One region of the Lysinibacillus sp. NPDC097231 genome, then DNA from elsewhere that is predicted to be linked to it. Evidence: riboswitches for the same ligand, from Rfam matches in the RefSeq annotation. Region 1 holds a riboswitch; each other region holds the start of a gene.
The links. A riboswitch is a leader RNA that binds a small molecule or an ion and turns the genes downstream of it on or off. The one in region 1 is predicted to bind thiamine pyrophosphate.

Region 1 (4,421 bases):
TAGAAGAACAACAAAAGCATATTCCAGAAAATGTTAAAACGTTACAAGCATTAAAGCAAGCGACTGCTGATATAGCTTCACAAAAGGCTGCATTACAAGTTGCATGGCATGCCAGCCAACAAAACTTGCAATCTTCTAAAGAAGCAGCGAATAATGCTAGAATGGCCTTGGAAATAGCTAAGCAGGCTTTCGAAGAATTGAAGCTGAAAATGGATGAAAAGCGCGAGCTATTTTCAGAAAGCATGCAGGAAGCAGGCTTTGAAAACTATGAAGAATTTGCTGCTGCAAAGCGTAATGTACTGCAATTAGAGGCTTTACGGAAGGCTTGCAGTGATTATACTTTACAAATACACACATTGCGGATTCAAATTGCTGAAGGGGAGAAGCATCTTCAAGGGAAAGAGAAACAAGATTTAATGTTAATGGAAGAAAAGTTAGAGATGCATCGTATAGCATATGAGGAAGCTTTTAAAGTATTGCAGCAAATGAAAGGATTTGCAAAAGTTTGCGAAGATTTTGTTGTAAGAATTGAAGAAACAGCACAAGAGATTCGTTTACTTGAAAAAGAAGCAGGAAAAGTTAAGGAGCTCTATGCAATGCTAAATGGTCAGAACATGAAAAAGCTGTCCTTTGAGCGATATATTCAAATCAATTATTTAGATAAAATTACAGAGGCGGCTAATGTGCGTTTACACCATTTATCTAATGGACAATTTGAGCTTCGCCGTTCCGATCGATTAGAAAAGCATGCCAAGCAAAGTGGTCTCGGACTTGATGTTTATGACGCCTATACAGATCAATTACGCGATGTGAAAACATTATCGGGTGGAGAAAAGTTCAATGCATCCTTGAGTCTTGCTCTTGGTATGGCAGATGTGATACAAAGCTTTCAGGGGAATATCCACATTGAAACAATGTTTATCGACGAAGGCTTCGGTTCTCTCGATGAAGAAGCATTAAATAAGGCGATCGATACTCTCATTGATTTACAGGACTCTGGACGCATGATTGGTGTCATATCACACGTTTCAGAGTTAAAAGCTACAATGCCCGCAGTGTTGCATGTCGAAAAAACAATGAATGGTCATAGTCAAACATATTTTGAAGTAAAGTAAGGTAAAAAGGCGTACCTCCCTTAATAAAGCGAGGTACGCCTTTTTTATCCTACATAAACAGGTAGTAATTTTTCTGTACCGAAAGCAAAGTGTCAGGTACAAGACTCCCACAAAAAAATGTAAGTGATAAAGCACTACTGATTGAAGTGTACCTTTATTTTTTACGTGGAATTACGTTGGGAGTTGTTCCTTTTTTAGCAGCTATTACTTTCTTTACAATTGGAATAACGATAGGTGCTAACTTTACCGCGGTTTTGACAACGTTAGATACTTTCAAAAAATAACAGCTCCTTTTACTAATAGTTCTCCTGTTTTACTTCTTTCAGCGGGTATCCAAACATCTGTTGAAATAGTAGAACTTAGTCTAAGAACGCTACGTCCTGTGGCAACGACTGAGTGACCAACTTCATGTTGTTGCTGTCGCTACGCTTTCGCACAGACAAAACCATTTTGCTGCTGCTGCGTTAGAACTACGCTCTCGACAAAAAACATCTATTGGCCTAAAGCCTCCCGTGGATGTCACGGAATTAATTGATAACCTTATCGGATAACACGAACGGCCTGAATTATATTCCAAATAACGATTCCTAGAGAAACGAGTAAATAAATGACAAATGATGCTAACCAAACGATCATAAATGTATTGCTACCAGAAGAATATGGGTCGTAAGTGTTAAATGATACGGTTGAGAAGACAAAGACGGCAAAGAAGATAATTCCAAACACGAATGGGATTAAATGAGATATAAGTGCTCGAATAGAGTGTCTCTTTACGTCACTATCTTTTGAAACAAAGTAAACAATTAATGGCACAATAAAGGGTGCAAAAAAAACACTGAGATAACTAAATGCAGATAAAATTTTTTGGTTCTCCATAGTTGTACCTCCTTTTTTAATATTTACGCATGAAAAACAGTAAAGTTTCAAAAATTAAATGTGAAAAGGTTGTAATCATGAAAGTGTTTGCGTACAATGAGGTTGTTCAAATAAAATTAAGATGTAACGACCACAAGGGGAGCTGATGATGTCGGCTGAGACTTGGCACGTAATGCCTCGACTCTTTGAACCTGTAAGTTAACACTTGCGTAGGGATGTGGATAGAAACTGACACTTTTACGATGTGAGGCTCTGTCCTGGCATCGTTTTTTCATTCTTCAGGGAATGAACAATTGATGTCAGAAAGAGACATATCAGCGCTTTTCTATTCCTGCTCTTGTATCCTACATCGGAACAAAGGAGAGAATAATATGGACAAAAAAAGACTTTTAATGCTTGTGGAGATTGCGATATTCGCAGCGATTGGCCTTGTGCTTGATCAGGTTTCCTTTAAAGTATGGGCACAAGGTGGCTCGGTTAGTCTAGTGATGGTACCAATAATTTTAATAGCTTTTCGTTGGGGTCTTCTACCTGGTTTGACAACAGGCTTACTTATCGGTGTAATGCAAACAATGTTTGGTGCCTACATTGTACATTGGTTTCAAGGCTTACTCGATTATGGAGTTGCCTTCACAGTAGTTGGTTTGGCTGCAATTGTACGTCAACCAGTGCTTGAAGCTGCAAAAAATCTAAACAAAACGAAAATGGCGCTGTATATTATTCTAGGAACAGTATTAGCAGGGTTTTTACGTTATGCAGCACATACGATTGCTGGCGCAGTATTTTTCTCAGAGTATGCTGGCGATCAAAATGCTTGGATTTATTCAATTATCTATAATGGAACATATATGCTACCAGCAACAGTCTTAACAGCAATCGTCGGTGTGCTGCTATTTACAGCAGCACCTCAATTAATGCAACGAAAATCATAAATATTTTACCCTTCACATGAGTGGAGGGTTTTTATTATTTAGCTTATCATCATGACATGGAGGGGATTTCCGATCCGATGAGCCGCTCAGTCGCAACGGAAGTCAACTTATATAAATGACATACGTTTTAACAAATGTCATCCCCGACCTTTGATGATGAGCCTGTTTTCAGCACTTTATAATTTAAGCTGGCATACAATATTTAAAGCGTTTAGCGTTATACGCATAGAAAGTTATGTTATATTAAAGAGTAGATATAAGATGAAAGGAACGTTAAAAATGATTGTAAAAACGCAAGAAGAGATTGAAGCCTTTAAAAAAATCGGCCGTATTTGTGCTGAAATCCGTGAAGCAATGAAGGCTGCTACAAAACCTGGTGTGACAACACTTGAGCTCGATGAAATTGCTGGTCGTATGTTTGCTGAAGCAGGAGCAATTTCTGGTCCTAAAGGAGAATATGACTTCCCAGGATACACATGTATTAGTGTTAACGAAGAAGTAGCTCATGGTATTCCAGGAAAACGTGTTATTAAAGAGGGAGACATCGTGAACATTGATGTATCTGGTTCCTTAAATGGCTACTTTGCAGATACGGGCATTTCATTTGTGGTTGGTGAAGGTTATGAAGATAAAGAAAAATTATGTCGTGTAGCTAAAAGTGCCTTTGACCGTGCGATGACAAAAGTGAAAGCTGGATCAAAATTAAACCAAATCGGAAAAGCTGTCGAGCGTGAAGCATATGCCAATGATTTAACAGTAATTATGAACTTAACAGGTCATGGTTTAGGTCGTTCACTACATGATGAGCCAAATCATATTTTAAACTATTATGATGCATGGGATTCTACAATAATGAAAGAAGGCATGGTGCTTGCAGTTGAGCCTTTCATCTCAGCGGAAGCAGAGCATATTGTTGAAGCTGGTGATGGTTGGACATTTGTTACACCAGACAAGTCATTAGTAGCCCAAATCGAGCATTCAGTTATCGTTACAAAAGACAAACCAATTATTTTAACTTCATTAGATGAGCAATAATAACTTAAAAATCCTGCTAACCAATTATTTTTGGTAGGCAGGATTTTTTTTGATAAATAGTATTCCGACAAGTAGTACACCGCATAAAAACAACGCGGCTGTTGTCACCAGTAGCTCATCAAAACCATTATGTAATGCAATCCCGATATAACACCAAATAAATACACTTGGATACATGATATCAAAATGATGGAATCGAATATGTAGCGCAATCGCTACTCCAATTGTCAGTAAAATTACTGCCCAAAGTGGATTACTAAGGCCAAAACCGTTCCATTCATAAGAGGTTAGCGTAAAGCTTGTGTTTGTCATCAACATAAATGTAACCCATGCGAAGTAAATCGAGAAGGGGGTGCGACCAGACAGTGAATTGTTGTTAAGTGGGTACGTATTGTACAACAGAAACAAATACAACACTAAAATTAGCGTACTGCCAAGTGATACAATATATAGTTCATGATGC
Region 2 (4,421 bases), on a different contig from region 1:
ACTCACTTGGTCTGGTCAAGCAGCTGATATGTTGTCAGAAAATGAAGACTTAGACTTTGCTGTACCAGAAGAAGGCTCGAACTTATGGTTTGACAATATGGTTATCCCAAAAACGTCAAAAAATATAGAGGGTGCACATGCCTTCATTAATTTTATATTGAACGCTGAATCGGGTGCTAAAAATGCTGATTATGTAGGCTACTCTACCCCTAATATTGCAGCAATGAAATTAATGGATAAAGAAGTTGTGTCTGATGAACGCTTCTATCCTTCTGAAGAACAACGTAAAACATTAGAAGTTTATAAAAACTTAGGCCCTGATTATTTAGGTAAATACAATGAGCTGTTTTTAGAATTTAAAATGGGCATTCGATAAACCATTTAAAGCTGTTCTCACGTTATTGACGTAGAGAACAGCTTTTTCCTCATTTAATACGAATGCACTCGATCATGTTAGTATGAAGCTTTTCCATTCATTAGATTGCAACCCTATAACCTTATTTCAGACTTCTAGTCAATAGCAAAGGTACAAGCCTTGTGGTAGACTGTAGTATATTTGATTAGAAAAGGGGGATATTCGATGACCCAGCAGAAGTCTAATAAGGCGGCTTTGTATATTTTAATGTTTAATATGTTTATCGCAATGGGGAGTATTGGGATTATTATTCCTGTTATGCCTGAGTATTTAAAAATATTCGGTGCTGCAGGCCAAGTTCTTGGCATGCTTATTGCAACGTTCGCCTTTGCACAATTCGTATTTTCTCCAATTGCTGGGAATCTTTCGGATCAATACGGTCGGAAGAATCTTATTATTTTCGGCCTAGTAGTAACAGGGCTTGCACAAATTGGTTTTGGACTTTCTACAGACGTGTGGATGCTCTTCCTGGCACGCTTTTTAGGTGGCCTCGGTTCAGCATTTATTGCACCTCCTATTATGGCTTTTGTAGCAGATGTTACAACATATGAAGAACGAGGTAAGGGGATGGGAATGCTAGGAGCAGCCATGTCTCTTGGCTTTATGATTGGACCAGGAATCGGTGGCTTTTTATCAAAAGTAAGCTTACATTTCCCATTCTATACGGCTGGATTTGCTGCTATTTTAGCAGCGTTACTATCATTTTTCTTATTACCATCAACAAAACCAAACTCTGCGAAAAAAATACAAAAACAAGACAATCTAGTGAAGCAAATGGCACGTTCCATACATATGCCTTACTTTGTTATGCTTATTATAATGTTAGTATTCTCGTTCGGTATTGCTAATTTCCAAACAACTCTATCGCTGTTTGTTACTGAAAAATTCAATTACACACCCGTGGATATTGCCATTATCTTAGTTGTAGGTGGTGCTTTCGGTGTAGTGGTACAAATGTTTATTATTACACCGCTCTTTAATCGTTTCGGTGAGATGAAAGTGGTATTAGTCAATTTATTTATTGCAGCCGTTTCTATTTTCTTAATTTTATTTGTTTCTGGCTTTGCACTTGTTTTAACTGTAGCGACAATCTTCTCTACTGCCACTACATTAATTCGCCCTGCTGTTAACACGCTCATCTCGAAGCTCGCTGACAATGAGCAAGGGTTTGCGGCTGGTCTTAATAATGCATATATGAGTCTTGGTAATATGATTGGTCCAGCTTTAGCGGGTATCCTATTCGACTGGAATATGAACAGTCCTTACATTTTCGGGGCTATCATTCTAATGGCCTGCTTCTTCCTTGCCCTTATTTGGACAATGAAAAGAGCACCACATCTTATGCAGTCTGATTCGAAATAGTCTGACAAGTCATTGACTATTTGTAGTAGTATGTTACATTTATGTTGTTACGCTGCTCAACAAAAAAATGAAATAATTATTACCACTAGGGGAGTCTTTAAAAGGCTGAGACGTGTATTGTTATATACGGACCCTTTGAACCTGATCTAGTTCACACTAGCGTAGGGAAGTGGCGACGCTTGCTTTTTAATATGTAAATGCAAGGCCGCTTCCTATTGTTTTTCAGGAAGTGGCTTTTTTTCGTGCTAGAGGTCTAAGCGGCGATAACAATTAAATTTAAATATTTTAAAGGAGCGGACATTATGTCAATTCGAAAATTAACCATTATGGCCTTATTAGTGGCAATTGCTGTAGCAGGCTCTGCCTTTGTTTCAATTCCGACAGGCATAGCACGTGCATATCCAGTGCAGCATGCCATTAACGTTATTGGCGCTATTTTTCTTGGACCAGTGCCTACTGTTATGGTCGCCTTTGTTACTGCGATTATTCGTATTTTAACAGGCACAGGTTCATTGTTAGCTATACCTGGTAGTGTCATTGGCGCACTGTGCGCAGCCATTGCTTTTAAATATAGCGGCAAGCAATGGCTAGCAGGTGTTGGTGAAATGTTTGGAACAGGAATCATTGCCTCATTCATTGCAGTACCTTACGCACATTTATTAATGGGAACATCCGTAGCTGCATTATTTTTCATGCCAGCCTTTTTAACATCAAGTACTATTGGTGCCATCTTAGGCGTTGTCGTTGCTAGTAATCTGCGAAAGACCGTATTTGTAACTAACCTTAATACAATGCTTAAATAGCCTGGTTTATAGAAACAAATTAGAGCATTATCGAAACTATTTGAGCTTTTATCGAAACATAATGTCATTTTATCGAAACTTTTTGTGCCTTTATCGAAAAAATTCCTTAACAAAAAAAGAAAAGATGGCACATTGCTAAAAGCGATGCACCATCTTTTTGTGTTTACTATCTTTTTTTCATGCCCTTTAATAGCTGGGCAACATTTGTATCCTCTGCCTGCAGTTGTTTTTCCTCTACAAGCTGTTCGTTTCTCTTCGGCCTTGTTAGGAAGCCCCAACCAAAGCGTCGTATTGTTATATCAATGAAGAACAGTAGCATCCCCGCTAATAAAAGCCAGGTTGTAATATTTTGACGTTCTGCACCTTTTTTCGTAAATTCACGGAATACTTCCTCCGGCTCTTTCAAAACGGAGCCGCCTGTTTGTTTTGTCAGCTCTTCTGTTAGCTTGTCATTCACTGGACGTAACTCATATTCGGCACTATACGGAACACTTAAGCCTGCCTGGTAAATAGCTTCGTCTTCATCTGCAATGCGGAAGAAGATCAGTCCTGGTTCTGCCTGTACAACCGCTCGAACTTGTGACGCTGAAATGGTTTCAAGTTGTGTTTCAAGTTCTTCACCAGATTCGTTAACAGCTACAATATCTAAAAACGCTACTTCATTTGTTGGATCAGTTATCATAAATGAACCGTCTGACTCTAGACGTACATCATAGGCTACATCATTATAGCTCGGTAGCATCTGTGAAATAAGCGTTTGCCAAAACGTACCCCAGTCTTGCCATCTTGCCCAGTCTCCTGTCCATTTTCCTGTCGAATCAGTAGTGAAAGCGAATGTCTTGCCAAGGCCATATTGCCACTGCGCTAGCACGGGATCCTCCTTCTCACTTTCAGCGATCACAGAAGCCCCCTGCTTTGCTGTCGTACCGATATAAGCATTCATTTGAGGTACACCATTTGCAAATAACGTGTTCCATCCAGATGCATTATAGATAGTTGGATAAAATGGGCTATCCTCTATATATGTGCGTGAAATCATTGCCGTTTCACGAGATAAAATCGAAGGGATGGTCTGCTCATCAACAACGTCGTAGAATCGTCCACTGCCCATTTCACTAAGTGCTTCAAGTAAATTGGCATCTGCATCTTGTCCAATGGCTACAGTAGACAATGTCACGCCATTGTCTTTTCCTTCAGCGATTAAATCTTCGTAATTCCCTGGCTGTGACTGTCCATCCGTTAATAGAATAATATGCTTACGCTGTAGCTTTAAATCAGCTAGGTTTTCATAAGCTTTTGCAAGTGAACCATAGATTTCTGTTCCTCCACCTGGTGTTACAGATAAAATGGTGTCTACAGCTTCTTCCTTATTGCCAAGCGGTCCAGTTTCGATAATTTCCCAAGGTCGATCATCGAAAGCAATAAAGCCGAGTGTATCTTCTTCTCTTAACATTTCAACTGAACGAGCAGCCGCCTCCTTAGCGAGCTCTAGCTTCGCTCCAGACATACTGCCAGAACGGTCAAGCACGATAACAAGTCCTAATGATGGTAATTGTTCCTTACCTTTAATCTCCATTTCAACTGGTAGTAACGTTTCGATTGGTGTTTTAAAATAGCCACCCAAGCCAAAACTATTTTCGCCACCGACCATTGTAAAGCCGACACCGAAGTTTTTCACTGCCTGTTCAATTACATTCATTTTTGCCTCGCCTACTAAATGCCCTGGCACATTATCAAAAATAATAGCATTGTATTGTAAATAACTTGAAAGTTCATTTGGTAAACTTTCAGCACCCACAACATCATAGGAAATGGATTGGCTACCAAGTGATGCAGCGATA
Region 3 (4,421 bases), on a different contig from region 1:
TTTTGATCAATCTTTTTTCAAAACATACTCTTTAAATTTGTTCTTATATAAAGATGGATATCGTTAATTTAATTAAACTTTATTACAAATCTACAGCTAAAGGAGGGAGGGGATAATGTAGAAAGTTTATTTTCACCTGTAAACATCCTGCCCCAGTCCTGATTTTAGGAGGGGGTAAAATTAATAAGAAACTGGTACTTTACTTTCATTCCGTTCACTACCTTTAGAGTATAGCGTTTTTGTTATGATGTAGTACAAAAATGTACCAGTTAGTCCTAGAATAAGGAGCAATCCACCCATATATATGGGGCGAATCCATTCACCAACGATGATCAATAACGAAGATACAATCATTGCTCCGTAGATAGTCAAGCTATTAAAAGCCATATAGGTGCTACGAGCGTTAGATGGGGCAAGTTCTCCTATCATCGCTTGTTTAATAGGAACATACATCAGCTCACCAATCGTCCCAATAAACATGGCCATAAAAAGAAACAACACGTTATTTGAAAAAGCAAAAACACTAAAACATATAGAAAAGATCAACATTCCTGTAACGAGAGTCCAGCGATCACTACACTTTTTAAATAAGAATAAAACAACACTTGATAGAAGAACTACAAGAATAGTATTCTCTGTTCGGAGAAAACCTAGCATTTTTGTGCCATCTATCATGAAATTTATTCCAAACAATGAAGCTGAGTGTTGGGCTATATCTTTTTCAAGGCGAATCCCAATATAGTTTGGTAAAGACTGTTCCAAGGTGAAAATCAAGATTGCTCCGAAAATATAATACATAAATACCTTATCTTTTAAAACGGTTGAATAGATTTGAAACATCTCTTTTGATGAAAATTTTTTCTTATGATTAGAAGACTTAGGTGCAGGTTCTGGTGAATAGGTTTCTGTGATGAAGAATACGGTCATGAATACAGATAACAAAGAGATGATTGAAATGCCAATAAATAGCTCAAATAAGTACCTTTTAGATGCTCCAATGATTCCTCCGATAGCAGTTGATAAATTACTCAACCAGTAGCTAATTGTAAATACGAGCTTTCTCGATTCAGCATTAGTAACATCAATAATCATAGCTTGTGCGGCTGGCTGAAACATTCCTCCACAAAACATATTGATGATAAAGAATGCTGCAGAAATATAAGGAAGGTTAAACCAAGGGGAATTACAAAGCGCTATTAACAAATACGAAAGCAATAGTCCAAGTTCAGCATAAATCATTATTTTTTTTCGCCCTATTTTATCTGAAACATGCCCTCCGATAAAACCTCCAATAACGCCACTAATCACAATTATTATAAGAATAATACCCGTTTTAGTAGCTCCGATTTTCTGGGTAAAATAGATTGCTAGAAAAGGGATAACAGCCATTGAAATAAGGCTGCCTAGAAATTGCATGGCTAGGCGAAGTTTGACGTTAGGATGGATATCTCTCAATTTCATATAAATCACTCCTCACATATTAAGAAGAGCTCTTTCTGATAGAATTTCCGTTGATCCAGTCAGCGGAAACCAAAAAGAAAATCATCCAAACTATTTTTCATGATGATCAAAATATTATCTACAGGTGCAGACCTGTTTTTTGAGTTACCTAATTTTAAAGATAAGAGCGAAGGAAAGGGGCTTATTTATTAGAGATAGGTCCAAATAATCTCAGAGCTTGTCTCGATATATCCTTCCACAATGAATTTGTATATTCATCAATAAACGTTAAACGCATTCCGTTTAAGATGGATAAGTATGACTCAGCAATTAATGAAGGTGATTCTTCATAAAAGTAACCAAGCCTTTGACCTGCTTCAATAACAGGATAAATACAGTCTATAAATGTATTTACGAAATCGTTTAGTTCGTTAAAAGGCTTTGGAAATCGATCAGGTCTTGCAATAACTTGCTGAATTAGACGTAGGTATTCACTTCTCGTTGAAAATATGTGTACATGGCAATCTACCATTTTCTTCACAACTTCAAGAGGCTCACCTTTAAAGTGTTCTTCTATCTCAAAAAAATATGGTTTGATTTCCTCCAAAGGCTCCAAAATGGCTGTTTCATAAAGTGCTTCTTTTGAATCAAAATACGTAAATACCGTACCAAAGCTAACTCCTGCCTCCTTAGCTATTTCGGCAACTTTTGTCTCTGCAAAACCATTCTCACTATATAATTTAATCGCGGCGTTTAGAATAGTAGATCTTTTTCTTCTCTTTTTTTCATCATTAGTAAGTCTAGGTTCCATTTAGATACTCCTTTCAACAAATGATTGATTGATCAATCAAATTTTATTGTATTTTGTTTCCATTGTCAATATGATGAAGTATTTTTACTTCTTAAATGAATAAATTTATTTCAAAAACCATTTACAGCGCTTTCGGTAAAGAGAGCCTTGTCTTTTATAAAGAGATATGGGTATAATAATCAACGAAAAGTTCATATGGAAAGAATGTGGGGGGGCTGGTAGTTGCCAGCTGAGATTGTGTCCGATAGACGCTGACCCTTTGAACCTGATTTGGCTCGTACCAGCGTAGGGAACATCTATTCAAAAAAAGAAAGCTTTTGATATTGATTGTAAAACGTCTGGGAGGAATCCTAGGCGTTTTTTATGTTGGCAAGCATTTGCTGTTTGCACAAACCTTGGGGCAGACAAACCGTGGATGCGCTTTCTTCTGGTTGTAACATTCACTCATGAACACTTTCACACTATTTACTGGGAGGTTTCAACATGAAAAAAAGGTTATTGATCCTGATGGCTACACTTTTAACATTAGTGGGCTGTAGCGCAAAAGAGGATACAAAGGATACGAACGTATTGAAAAAAGTATCCGTCGTGCTAGATTGGACACCGAACACCAATCACACAGGTTTATACGTAGCGAAAAAACTTGGCTACTTTAAGGAACAGGGCTTGGACGTTGAAATTTTACTACCTGGTGAAGCGGGTGCAGACCAGCTTGTAGCATCTGGCAAGGCTGAGTTTGGCGTAAGCTATCAGGAGGCGATTACACAGGCTCGTGTGCAAGATGTACCTTTAGTATCGATTGCGGCGGTTATTCAGCACAATACATCTGGCTTTGCCTCTATCGCATCTAAAGGCATTACGTCACCAAAGGATTTTGAAGGTAAAACATATGGAGGTTGGGGGGCACCACTAGAACAGGCTGTTCTTCAATCACTCATGCAAACAGAACATGCGGATATTCATAAGTTGGATATTGTCAATGCAGGTGATTTAGATTTCTTTACGATGATGCAAAAGAATATTGATTTTGCGTGGATTTTTTATGCCTGGACTGGAATTGAAGCAGAACTTCGTGGGGAAAAGCTGAACATGCTTTATTTAACAGATTATAGTAATCAGCTTGATTATTACACACCTGTACTTGCTACTAATGAAAAAATGATTAACAATGATCCAGAGACGGTTAAAGCATTCGTCGCTGCGGCTGCTAAGGGCTATGACTATGCGATTCAACATCCAAATGAGGCAGCAGATATATTACTAGAAGCGGTTCCTGATTTAGATAAAGAGCTTGTGCATAAAAGTCAGGAATGGCTAGCAGATAAGTATCAAGACGACGCTGCTCAATGGGGCGAGCAAAAGCTGACTGTCTGGGAAAATTACGCAAAATGGATGTCAAGCAACAACGTGTTAGAGGGCGAGTTTAATGCAAAGCAAGCCTTTACGAACGACTTTTTACCGAAAAAGGAGACGAAATAATATGGCCAACTCATTAATCAGTGTTCAAATTATACCAAAAACAGAAAAATATGAAGATGTGATTCCATTCGTTGATGCGGCAATTGCCATTATTGACGCATCTGGAGTGGAATATGAGGTACACCCGTTAGAAACGACAATGGAGGGGGAGCTATCGACTTTACTACACATCATTGAAAAAATGAATGACAAGATGATTGAGCTGGGTGCTATTAATGTAATCACACAAGTGAAAATTTTATATCAGCCATCCGGTATTACAATGGGGATGTTAACGGAGAAATATCAGTGAGGGAGCAGGCAATTCAAAAAGGAAGGACGATAATTTTTATCGCCTTCCTCTTATTCATATGGGAGCTAATTGTGCGTTTTGCAGACATTCCACATTGGCTATTGCCTGCACCCAGTGCCATTTTGAAAGAAGGCTGTCAATCGTATGAAACGTTTGTGCCGCATGCCTTTGCAACGGTGCAATTAGCATTACTAGGTCTTGCTATCGGGATATTGTGTGGGCTAACGGTTGCTGTGATATTACATCGTTTTACGTTTGTTCGAGAGCTGTTTTATCCTCTTCTCATTATGTCACAGAACGTTCCTGTGCTTGTTCTAGCTCCGTTATTAATCATTTGGTTTGGGTTTGGTTTATTGCCGAAGCTTATTATTATCTGTCTAGTGTGCTTTTTTCCTATTG
Region 4 (4,421 bases), on a different contig from region 1:
ACTTTTGCATCTTCACTAACCTCCCAATTTTCAGCTAGTGCACTTTCAAATTGGCCAGATGATGTCTCTAACGCCAAGGATTCAAAAACTACCGTCTTTAACGTTGTATTTTCGCGACCATTAGCATAAGGATCTAACCCTAAATAATCTAAAGCATGACCTAATGCAATATTCACATTGCTTGGTTCATTAGCTTTTTCTTTCTTCTCTACTGCTTTTTCATCATTGCCACATGCTGCTATAATAAAAGTTAAACAAATTAATGTAGCAAGTAGAAAAAATTGCTTTTTCACTGATCTCAAAATCATCATCTCCTCAATATATTTTTGAAGCTATTTGAATATTATCAATTAGTTGTGTGAGAATAACGAAAAAAGAAAGAATTTTCAGTGAATATAGAGTGAGATTCTTGTGAAGTTTTGATATGGTGAAGGTGGAGCAAAATGTAAGGATTTTTTCAAATACATGGTAAAAAACCTAACTAAAATTTAATTTTCAACTTATTATTAATATCCAAGCCCAAATTTTTACGACCAAATAAAATAAGACTTGTGCCTAATTTGATAGACACAAGCCTTCACTTGAATTATTTATAAATCTGACTGCCTGCCTTCTTAAATTCTTTTGCCTTTTCCTGCATGCCTTGGTGAATCGCTTCAGTCGTATTTAAGTCTCTTTCCTTTGCATAATTGCGAATATCCTGTGAGATTCTCATACTACAAAACTTAGGTCCACACATTGAACAGAAGTGTGCCGTTTTCGCTCCCTCTGCAGGCAATGTTTCATCGTGATATTCCACTGCACGCTCTGGATCTAGGGATAGATTGAATTGATCGCGCCAGCGGAATTCAAAGCGTGCCTTAGATAGTGCATCGTCACGCTGCTGTGCTCCTGGATGCCCTTTCGCTAAATCTGCCGCGTGAGCAGCAATTTTATACGTAATAACCCCAACACGAACATCCTCACGATTTGGTAACCCCAGATGCTCTTTAGGCGTTACATAGCACAGCATTGCTGTACCAAACCAACCGATCATTGCAGCACCAATGGCTGATGTAATATGGTCATAACCGGGAGCAATATCTGTTGTCAGTGGCCCTAATGTATAGAAAGGAGCTTCCTTACATACCTCTAACTGCTTGTCCATATTTTCTTTAATAAGATGCATTGGCACATGCCCTGGTCCCTCTACCATCACCTGTACATCATGCTTCCAAGCAATTTGTGTTAATTCCCCTAGCGTTTCCAGTTCCGCAAACTGTGCCTCATCATTTGCATCTGCAATGGAACCTGGACGTAAACCATCACCTAAAGAAAAGGCAACATCATATGTTTTCATAATTTCGCAGATTTCTTCAAAATGTGTATATAAAAAGCTCTCTTGATGATGATATAAGCACCACTGTGCCATAATTGAGCCTCCACGAGACACTATACCTGTTACACGATTAGCAGTTAATGGTATATAACGCAGTAATACCCCTGCATGAATCGTGAAGTAATCAACACCTTGCTCGGCCTGCTCAATCAACGTATCACGATACACTTCCCACGTTAAGTCCTCTGCCACACCATTTACTTTTTCTAACGCTTGATAAATAGGTACTGTTCCTACTGGCACTGCGGCATTTCGGATAATCCATTCACGTGTCGTATGAATATGCTTACCAGTCGACAAATCCATAATGTTATCGGCACCCCAACGTGTTGCCCACGTCATTTTTTCTACCTCTTCCGCAATAGAGGATGATACAGCAGAATTCCCAATGTTGGCGTTAATTTTCACGTGGAAGTTGCGTCCAATAATCATCGGCTCGGCCTCAGGATGATTAATATTAGAAGGCAAAATAGCACGCCCTGCCGCGATTTCTGAGCGCACAAATTCAGGGTCCATATTTTCACGAATGGCTACAAATTCCATTTCCGGAGTAATAATTCCCTTTCTTGCATAGTGAAGCTGTGTTACATTTCTACCTCTCTTCGCACGCAAAGGCTTTCTAGATAAATCCGGAAAAACATTTTCTTTAATACGTGGATCATCAGCATTGCGGAATCCATTATCTTCTGGCTTGATGGTACGACCTTCGTATTCTTCAACATCATCCCGCTCACTGATCCATGCACTACATAAGGCAGGCAATCCTTTTGTAATGTCCACCATATATGCAGGATCAGTGTATGGACCACTCGTATCATAAACACGAACTGGCGCATTTTTCTCTTCCCCAAAGCTGCCTGTCGTCGGACTTAATGTAATTTCACGCATTGGTACTAAAATATCAGGTCTCGATCCCTCTACATAAACCTTTTTGCTACCATCAAAGCTCGACATAATTGTAATATTCTTTTCGTTAACTGTTGTCATGACCTACTTCTCTCCCTTATAGAAAATTTCATACAAGGACCGAATCTAGCTCACTCCAACAAAAATCAATTTTCTTTTGCTGTCGCTTCGCTTTCGCACAGATAAACAACGCGTTCGGAGGTTTTATCTGTTTGACACCTACAGATTAAAAAATAAAAGCCGAATCCAAAAAATTTTGGATCCGGCTATCAATGTAAAAGTATAGTTATCGCAAATAATATAGATTGCAACAATGGTTAACTTTCCCACGCTGGTATGAGCCAGATCAGGTCCAAAGGGTCAAGAAACCTCTAAGCGTTTCCCTCTCAGCCTGACTCATCAGACTCCCCTAGTTAATGCTATTTAGTTTGATGCTAGTGTAGCAGATATTACTAAGGGATGGAAGCTTCATTTGATAATTTTTGTCTTATCATCATAACGTGTGGTTGATTTCCGTTCCGTCTAGGCGTTTCCTGAGGGCGTCTAGCTGTTAGGTAAACAACAGTTCCGCTACGTAAATAACAATTGTCACTGTGATGCAGCTCACAATCGTTGAAAACAATACTGTTTGTGCAGCTGTTGCCGATTCTACGTCATATTCTAATGCAAGACTAGAGCTATTTCGCGATGTCGGAAAGGCACTGGCTATAAAAAGGGATTGTGCTACGACACCGTCTAGGCCAAGTACAAAAATAATAAGTAAAGCTACAGCTGGCCCTATGATTAATCGTGTAAAACAGCTAATGAATACCGTTTTATTGAACATAGATTTGATTTCAAGCTGTGATAGTTGTGCACCTAATGTTATTAATGCTATAGCGATAAAACCGTCTGCCACATGATCTATCGGAATTTTAATAAACTGAGGTACAGTGATATCAAAGTAGTTCAGAGCTACACCAATAATAAGCGCATGAATAATAGGCATTTTGAGAAAATCTTTTACGATTGCCATGCCTGACTTTGTTGAAGAAATTAAATTGTACAAGCCGTATGTATACGTGGTCATATTTTGAAATATCACTAGAATAACCTGAATGGCTACACCAATTGGCTGTGTCACAAAAATCATTTGTGCGACTGGAATACCGTAATTGCCGGAATTTATGAGGACAACGCTATTTTTAAACACTGCTGCCTCCGTTCTCACTAGACCTAATGCCCTCGCTACAAAGTGACTAAGCATCATTTGGCTACCAATAAAGAGGAGGATAAACAATGCAACTTCCCCAAGCACCGATAGTTCTATACTCGTTTCATACAAATTCACAAAAACTGCTGCTGGCATAAAACAGTATGTAATAAGTTGCGAAAGTGCCTTTAAATTAAAACGGAATTTTTTTTGAAGAATTGCGCCAAGTACAAGTAGCACTAAAATAGGAGCGACAATCTGAAAGAAAATCATTCCGAGATACATCATGGTAATGTCCCCCTCTCCTTTCCTATAGTAGTGCTGTTTATCTACTTGGTCAATGCACCTCATGATTGCCTATTAGAAATAGTAATCCCACAAATTTGCAGAAAAAAAGGCTACCTTTCATATTTACATATCTGGTTGGTAGTCATTCTTGTATTAAGCAAGCTTAAATCGATTAACAACCTCTTGTAAGTCTTTTCCATGTTATCGATGGATTCTGCCACCTTTTGTAGCTCTGCTTGTTGATCTATAGCAGATGCACTTACTTGTTCAGCAGACGCTGCCGTCTCCTCCGATATTGCAGATATATTTTGAATCGCCATAATAGCTTGATTTTTACGCTCTAGCAATAGAAGAAAGTTTAGTCATTAACATATTGATTGATACCGCAATAGAACGAGAAAGCTCATTTTTACGCGCCTCTCTTAAATCTGCAGCAAAGGTGATTTAACTCAAAAAAGTAGAAGAGAAATTTATAGAAGCTGCTCGCGCGGGTGAACATGGGAAAGGTTTTTCTGTAGTTGCCGAGGAAGTACGAAAGTTAGCAGAGCAATCCAAAAATGAAACAGAAGTTATTATCATAGTATAAACAAGAAATAACACTAAAAATAATCCTATAATAAGGGAAGATAACTTCAAAGCAACACCCCTAGGTTTTCC

Region 2: it holds a riboswitch for thiamine pyrophosphate, as region 1 does, so the genes downstream of both, thiW (energy coupling factor transporter S component ThiW) here and thiT (energy-coupled thiamine transporter ThiT) in region 1, are expected to answer to the same signal.
Region 3: it holds a riboswitch for thiamine pyrophosphate, as region 1 does, so the genes downstream of both, ACIQXF_RS02710 (ABC transporter substrate-binding protein) here and thiT (energy-coupled thiamine transporter ThiT) in region 1, are expected to answer to the same signal.
Region 4: it holds a riboswitch for thiamine pyrophosphate, as region 1 does, so the genes downstream of both, thiC (phosphomethylpyrimidine synthase ThiC) here and thiT (energy-coupled thiamine transporter ThiT) in region 1, are expected to answer to the same signal.

Annotation. Positions count from the first base shown of each region.
Region 1 covers NZ_JBIWDH010000015.1:8,873-13,293, reverse strand. Annotated here, with positions in the region: gene ACIQXF_RS10805 (AAA family ATPase) at 1-1,115, shown strand, start outside; gene ACIQXF_RS10800 (hypothetical protein) at 1,270-1,392, opposite strand; gene ACIQXF_RS10795 (magnetosome magnetite crystal formation protein family) at 1,656-1,991, opposite strand; TPP riboswitch at 2,117-2,224, shown strand; gene thiT (energy-coupled thiamine transporter ThiT) at 2,363-2,923, shown strand; gene map (type I methionyl aminopeptidase) at 3,203-3,958, shown strand; gene ACIQXF_RS10780 (hypothetical protein) at 3,983-4,421, opposite strand, start outside.
Region 2 covers NZ_JBIWDH010000011.1:6,912-11,332, forward strand. Annotated here, with positions in the region: gene ACIQXF_RS08795 (ABC transporter substrate-binding protein) at 1-376, shown strand, start outside; gene ACIQXF_RS08800 (MFS transporter) at 581-1,777, shown strand; TPP riboswitch at 1,855-1,962, shown strand; gene thiW (energy coupling factor transporter S component ThiW) at 2,080-2,580, shown strand; gene ACIQXF_RS08810 (VWA domain-containing protein) at 2,747-4,421, opposite strand, start outside.
Region 3 covers NZ_JBIWDH010000002.1:182,572-186,992, forward strand. Annotated here, with positions in the region: gene ACIQXF_RS02700 (MFS transporter) at 181-1,461, opposite strand; gene ACIQXF_RS02705 (TetR/AcrR family transcriptional regulator) at 1,643-2,251, opposite strand; TPP riboswitch at 2,450-2,560, shown strand; gene ACIQXF_RS02710 (ABC transporter substrate-binding protein) at 2,735-3,730, shown strand; gene ACIQXF_RS02715 (thiamine-binding protein) at 3,732-4,022, shown strand; gene ACIQXF_RS02720 (ABC transporter permease) at 4,019-4,421, shown strand, end outside.
Region 4 covers NZ_JBIWDH010000030.1:25,502-29,922, reverse strand. Annotated here, with positions in the region: gene ACIQXF_RS16770 (ABC transporter substrate-binding protein) at 1-293, opposite strand, end outside; gene thiC (phosphomethylpyrimidine synthase ThiC) at 587-2,365, opposite strand; TPP riboswitch at 2,591-2,705, opposite strand; gene ACIQXF_RS16760 (AEC family transporter) at 2,835-3,764, opposite strand; gene ACIQXF_RS16755 (hypothetical protein) at 3,875-4,111, opposite strand; partial or broken gene ACIQXF_RS16750 (methyl-accepting chemotaxis protein) at 4,237-4,338, shown strand.